Sinorhizobium sp. BG8: one gene and its partner. Each later gene encodes a partner of the first gene's protein in a complex. Links are inferred from orthologs where the notes say so. Each region holds a gene or a part of one and is shown on either strand. Other genes may lie near its edges. The genes, in order: dnaN and F3Y30_RS11125.

Region 1 (3,130 bases):
TGGTAGCCGATCTTGTAGAAGAGAATGTCATCACCCAGGGCGGTCACCCTGGCTTCAGCCTCCGCGACCGTCGGCACGTCGAGGCCGACGATCAGGCGATCCCGTGCGGTCATGCCAGTATCCTCTGCAGAATTCAATTGCCGTCCAGTCGCACGTGACACCGCGCTTCGCAAGCCGGGAAGTCAATATTCCCGGCTGATTGCCGTTCTGCGGCAGTAACCCAGGCTTGCTCAGTGCGGCCTGCGGTAGAGCCACAGCTGCGCCGGCGGAATGTTGCGCACGACGAAATCGAGGTGGCTGATCTGGTAGCGATCCGGCATGGCGACCACGGGAGACAGTGGCCCGTAGGAGATCTGCACGATGGGGCGCCCGGCGGGAATGCGGTCGAGAAGATCTTCGATCAGGCTGACCCGCTTGTGCTGGGGAAGTTCAGCAGCGGAACTGCGGAAATCACGCAATCGAACTGTTGGCCGGCTTTCGCTCCGAGGGTCTTCGAAAGATCGAAGGCATCGCCGTTAATGAAATTGACGCCGGGGAAACGGGTGAGAAGGTGCTGATAGAATTCGGTGGAATATTCGACGGAGAAGAGCTTTTCGGGAGAAAGGCCCGTCTCCAGGATCGCCTTGGTTATCACGCCGGTCCCCGGGCCGAGCTCCAGGACGGGCAAGTTCGAGCGCGGCTCGATGATGCTCGCCATCCTGCGGGCCGTGATGGAGGAGGTGGGCAACAGCGCGCCGACTGCCTTGGTATTGCTCATCCACCCTTTGAAGAAACGGATCTCCTCGTCGAATTTCTTCCCGATCCGTTCCTTGACCTTAACTCGAAAATTCATGTCATTCCCCAATCCGACTCGAAGCGCTCGATTTATTAATTGTTCCCGTCTGCGGCAAAAACAAGTCATTCTGCGCCACGGATGCGATTCACGAACAGCTGAAATGCGGCATCGGGCGATCCTCGCCGGTAAATGCGCGCGGTCGTTGTGCGCGTCGTCGCTGCACGTCCGCGCACACGGGTTCCCGTGGTGGGCGTGCGCAAACACCCCCACCTCCACGGCCGGGTCATCTTACCTGATTTCGAAAATTGCGAGCGGGTCGAAAACGACGTTCGTCAGACGCGCATCGGCATCAGCACGTAGAGCGCGTCGTCTCCCGCCAGATCTCGTACGAGCGTCGGCGAGCCGGGATCGGCCAGCATGAAGACCGCCTCGGAGCCGGAAAGCTGGGCAGTGATGTCGAGAAGGTACTTCGCATTGAAGCCGATTTCGAGCGGATCACTCTCGTAGCCTACGGGCAGTTCCTCAGTCGCGCTGCCGGAGTCGGGATTGTTGACGGTGAGCGTCATCTGGCCTTCCGCAAGGGCTAGTTTCACGGCGCGGCCGCGCTCGGATGAGATCGTGGAGACGCGGTCGACCGCCTGGGCGAAGGACTGGCAATCGATCTTCAGTTCCTTGTCGTTGTTCGCCGGGATGACGCGCTGGTAGTCCGGGAAGGTACCGTCGATCAGCTTCGACGTCATGACGATCGAACCGATGGTGAACCGGATCTTCGCGTCGGAAACTTCGACGGTCACCATCACGTCCGGGTTGTCGACAAGCTTCTGCAATTCGCCAACGGTCTTGCGCGGTATGATGATGCCGGGCATGCCTTCCGAGCCGGATGGCGCCTCGACGTCAGCACGCGCGAGACGGTGCCCGTCAGTCGCGACGGCGCGCAGCTTGAGCTGCCCGTCGCTTTCGATCGTGTGGATGAAGATGCCATTCAGATAGTACCGGGTCTCTTCGGTGGAGATGGCGAACTGCGTCCTGTCGATCAGCATCTTCAGGTCGGTCGCCTTGAGGCGGAAGGTGTGGGTGAAGCTTCCGGCGGTCAGATCCGGGAAGTCGGATTGCGGCAGGCACTGCAGTGAGAACTTGGACCGGCCGGAGGCGACAGTCATCGTCGAGCCGTCCGGGTTGGTCGCCAGCAGCACCTCGGCCCCGTCCGGGAGCTTGCGCACGATGTCGTAGAGAAGGTGGGCCGGCACTGTCGTCGCACCCGACTGTTCCACCTGGGCAGGCGTCGCTTCGGTTATTTCGAGATCGAGGTCGGTCGCCTTCATTTCCAGGCTTGCGCCGTCCGAACGCAGCAGGACGTTCGACAGGATCGGGATCGTGTTGCGCCGTTCCACCACGCGGTGAACATGGTTCAGCGACTTCAGAAGGTTGGACCGCTCGAGAGTAATGCGCATGGAATATACCGCTTTCGACCGCTGCCTGCCGGAAATCTTCGGACACGGCATATGCTCTGGGTTTCCGGCCGCAGCCGGAAAGATGTGGATGGGCAAAATGGCAGAAATTACTGTTGCATTGCAAGAGCCATGAACCTTTGCCGCTCATGAAAGTCCAGAATGGTGAAATGGCCGGGGCTTGCAGCGGTGCGACGCCTCCACCATAACGAAAAGCGTATCGCCCGAGCCAGGGCGAACGGAAGGAATTTCGATTGTCTGACCTCGAAACGAACGGTGACGGCGCTCTCGCAAGAGAGCGTACATTTCGCATCCATGATACGCCGGTGCGGGCGCGTCCACTCGAACCCGCGCTCTATCTGGTGGCGACGCCCATCGGCAACCTCGGCGACATCACGCTGCGGGCGCTCGAGACCCTTGCCGCTGCCGATGTGCTGGCTTGCGAGGATACCCGCGTTACTCGCGTTCTGCTCGACCGCTATGGGATCGTGAACCGGCCGTATTCCTACCACGAGCACAATGCCAACGAAGCAGGGCCCCGCCTGCTGGCGGCGCTTTCCGCCGGCAAGTCGGTCGCGCTCGTGTCCGACGCCGGTACGCCGCTCGTGTCCGATCCGGGATATCGGCTGGGCCAGTTGGCGCTCGAGAGCGGATATAAGGTCGTCCCGGTGCCGGGGGCATCCGCGCCTCTCGCTGCCCTGGTCGGATCGGGCCTGCCGAACGATGCCTTCCTGTTTGCCGGTTTCCTTCCGACGAAGGACAAGGCGCGCCGCGACCGACTGGCGGAGCTAACAGACATTCCGGCCACCCTCATCTTCTTCGAATCGCCGCATCGCATTGGCGCAACGCTCGCCGCAGCAGCCGACGTCCTCGGAGCCGGGCGCCCTGCCTGCGTGTGCCGCGAGCT
Region 2 (3,295 bases), 1.3 Mb from region 1 along the record:
CCGCGTGCCAGCAGGAACTGGGCTCCGAGCGCGATTTCGGGATTGAGGATCTCGACGGGTCCTTCGAAGAGTGGCGTGAAATTCTTGCGAACCATGATCTGGCCGTTCGGGGGTGATCCCTTGCCCGCCTTTGCGTAGATTGCCTTTGCAAGATCCTGTGTCAGCATCCCGTCGGTCTTGAGACCCTCGGCCGCCTGGAACGCCCGCAGCGCCGTGTAGGTGAGGGGACCTGCGAAGCCGTCGGGAATCCCGACGTCGTAGCCAAGCCCGGAAAGCGTCTCCTGGAGGTCCATCAGTTTTTCGCGGTCACCTCGCCGGGTGATCAGGATGCGCAGCGGATCGGAGTCCGTCCGCATGACGACCGGGCTCGGCGTTTCGGGCTTCGGTTCGTTCATGGCGACCTCGATGCTGCCCGTCATGTCTCCATGGCTCGTCAGGCGAAGCTTCGCATCCGACAGCAAGGGTTCGTCCGGTTCGGTGACACCCGGGCGGAAGAGGACCCGATGCACGACGCGGCGCGGCGCCACTTCGCCGCCGCTGATCAGCACATGGCCGCCCCGCCGGGTCAACTGGTAGAGCGTTCTGGCGAAGTCGCTCGGAAGACGGACGCATCCGTGGGAGGCCGGATAGGACGGCACGTGATTGGAGGCGTGCAGCGCGATGCCCGACCATGTCAGCCGTTGCATGAATGGCATCTCGGCATCGTCATAGAGGTTCGAATGGTGCATCCGCTTCTTTTCGAGAATCGAGAAGATGCCCGTGGGTGTGGTGTGCCCCGGCTTGCCGCTCGACACCTTCGACGAAGCGACGACGACGTCGCCGTCATAGACCTTCAAGGACTGAAGGTCCCTCGAAACGATGATCTCCAGAGGACCTTCGAGGGTGCCTGCTGATGCCGGGGACGCAAACGCAATGGCAAGGAGGCCGATCCCGGCTATCCGGCTGAAGGTCATCAATCTGGTTCCATACGCGATACAAGGAACCGCGATTATGCCCCGTGGCATTTAACGAAGTTTTGATACGAATCCTCCGAATCGACAGCAGCCCTCCGCCGCGCGATTTCAAACGGCTGCCGGGGATAGGCTGAAGCACGCACCTCGGGTGCTCAGCGCCGGTCCTTGCCGAAGGTGTATCCGGTTTCGACGCTGTTCTTTCCGAACTTGTCGCGGAGCGTGTTCATGGCCGCCTCCGCAGCCGCGCGGCGGCCGGCCTGCGGATCGACAAGGTCGGGAGGATCGGCGCGCTGCGGATCTGTGAGATCAGTGACGCCAATGCCGATGAGCCGGAACTTGGTCCCGTTCACTTCCTTCTTCAGGAGTTCCGCGCCGATGCGGAAGATGCGGTCCGCAAGCATGGTGGGATCCTCCAGCTTGCGGTTGCGGGTGCGGGTCTTGAAGTCGCTTGTCTTGAGCTTGAGAACGACCGTCTGCCCCGCGATGCCGGTCTTGCGAAGCCGGGAAGCGACCTGCTCGCTGAGGCGGCGCAGGATCGCGATGAGTTCGTCGCCAGCTGAAATGTCCTCGAAGAAGGTGGTTTCCGAGGAGACGCTCTTGGCCGCGTCGTTGAGATGGACCTCGCGATCGTCCTGTCCGCGCGAGAGATTGTAGAGCCGCTTGCCCATGACGCCGTAGCGGCGCATGAGATCGCTTTCCTCCATGGTCTGCAACTGGCCTATCAGACGGATGCCGTCGCGCTCCAGCGTCTCCGCAAAGGCCTTTCCAACGCCCCAGATCATTCGGACCGACTTGTCCTTCAAGAAGTCCAGCGCTTCCTCCTCTCCGACAACCGAGAAGCCGCGCGGCTTCTGGAGGTCGGAGGCGACCTTTGCGAGAAACTTGCAGTAGGAAAGCCCGACCGAAACGGTGATCCCGATCTCGCTCTCGACGCGTCTGGCGAAGCGCGCAAGCACCCGAGCGGGTGGGTCGTGGTGAAGCCGCTCGGTACCCTTGAGCTCGAGAAAGGCCTCGTCGATCGAGAGCGGTTGCACGAGCGGCGTCAGTTCCTGCATGAGCGAGCGCACCTCGCGCCCCACCTTCACGTACTTCTCCATGTCGGGCTTGATCACGATCGCCTGCGGACAGGCCTCGAGCGCCTTGAACATTGGCATTGCCGATCGGACCCCATGGATGCGCGCGACATAGCACGCCGTCGAGACGACTCCGCGCTTGCCGCCGCCAATGATCACCGGCTTGTCGGCAAGCTCGGGATTGTCGCGCTTCTCGACAGAAGCGTAGAAGGCGTCGCAATCGATGTGCGCAAGCGTGAGGCGGTAGAGCTCGGGATGATACAGGAGCCTGGGGCTGCCGCAGGCGAGGCAACGGCGCAGATTGTCGGGCTGCCCTTTCAGGCAGTCGCGGCAGAACCCCGGAAAACGCGTGTCGTTCAGGCCCATGGTGAGAACAAATATTGAACGTGGGGAAAGTAACGCGTATGCTGCTGCCACTCAAGAGCGCGGGGGCTCGCAAGTGCATGGCGTCAACACTTCATTTCTTCTCGATGAGGCAAGGCTCTGACTGGCTTCCTCATCGTCTGTTGCAGGTGAGAACGCGATCGGGACCTCCGCTTCCGCGGCGGGCTTTAGCTGCATGATGCCGTTCGCGTCACCTGCCTGCGATCGGCATCCAATGCGCGCGAATGAGGCTTGCGGCGTGAGTCCAGTCCGTTGCACTCACGACGCCATCGCCGAGCGCAGGCGCCATGGCGCGAAATTCCGCGTTCGCCATCAGATGCAGCAGCAGCGTGTCCGGCGCATGTGCGCGAACGGATTCGAGGTTGCGCGATATGTCGTCGATGAAGACCGCGGGCAGGGAGCGCTGGCGATGCAGGGCGCGCACCACCGGTCCCTTTTCCTCCTCGGTGGCGACCATCGGAAATGTGAGCCCCACCCGATCCAGCAGCCGGCGGCGGGTTGCCTCGTGGCGCGGCGGCATGGCCGTCAGGAAGACGACGTCCGCGTCCTTGCCGAGCATCGTCAGTGTCTCGACGGCCTGGAGCGCCGGCCGCTGCCAGGCCTCCTGATCGGCGAAGAAATCCTCCTGCAGCGCGGAGATGACGGCGTTGTCGGTTATCGTTCCATCGATAAGCCCCACGATGTTCCCGTGCAGCCGGAACGATCTGGGCAGCAGATCGTGGCCTCGCGAGTTCAGGAACTCGCGAAACGGGGTCAGGAATTCGAGAACGACCTCATCGACGTCGCAGACGACCAGGGGACGGTCGCCAAGACGGATATGGTCGATCGTAACCGTGCTCGTTACCATGACGAATACTCGTCGCTGGCAGGCGGTCCGCACAGGAC

Evidence for each region.
Region 2: the proteins of dnaN (region 1) and F3Y30_RS11125 are in contact, whole or in part, in a solved structure (PDB 1OK7), measured with the Escherichia coli proteins. The link is inferred for Sinorhizobium sp. BG8 from one-to-one orthologs.

The regions. Positions count from the first base shown.
Region 1 is NZ_CP044011.1:1,070,261-1,073,390, forward strand. What follows is about bases 168-2,976. They hold dnaN (DNA polymerase III subunit beta), read right to left. Parts: upstream 2,227-2,976; coding sequence 1,108-2,226; downstream 168-1,107. Other genes in these bases: F3Y30_RS26575 (hypothetical protein), read left to right, coding at 2,225-2,359. In the rest of the region: pyrF (orotidine-5'-phosphate decarboxylase), read right to left, coding at 1-113. UniProt on the Escherichia coli protein: Confers DNA tethering and processivity to DNA polymerases and other proteins. Acts as a clamp, forming a ring around DNA (a reaction catalyzed by the clamp-loading complex) which diffuses in an ATP-independent manner freely and bidirectionally along dsDNA.
Region 2 is NZ_CP044011.1:2,376,758-2,380,052, forward strand. The notes cover bases 250-3,223. They hold F3Y30_RS11125 (DNA polymerase IV), read right to left. Parts: upstream 2,393-3,223; coding sequence 1,106-2,392; downstream 250-1,105. Other genes in these bases: F3Y30_RS11120 (L,D-transpeptidase family protein), read right to left, coding at 250-953; F3Y30_RS11130 (hypothetical protein), read right to left, coding at 2,601-3,223. In the rest of the region: more of F3Y30_RS11120, read right to left, coding at 1-249; more of F3Y30_RS11130, read right to left, coding at 3,224-3,257; F3Y30_RS11135 (DUF3572 domain-containing protein), read right to left, coding at 3,251-3,295. UniProt on the Escherichia coli protein: Poorly processive, error-prone DNA polymerase involved in translesion repair and untargeted mutagenesis. Copies undamaged DNA at stalled replication forks, which arise in vivo from mismatched or misaligned primer ends.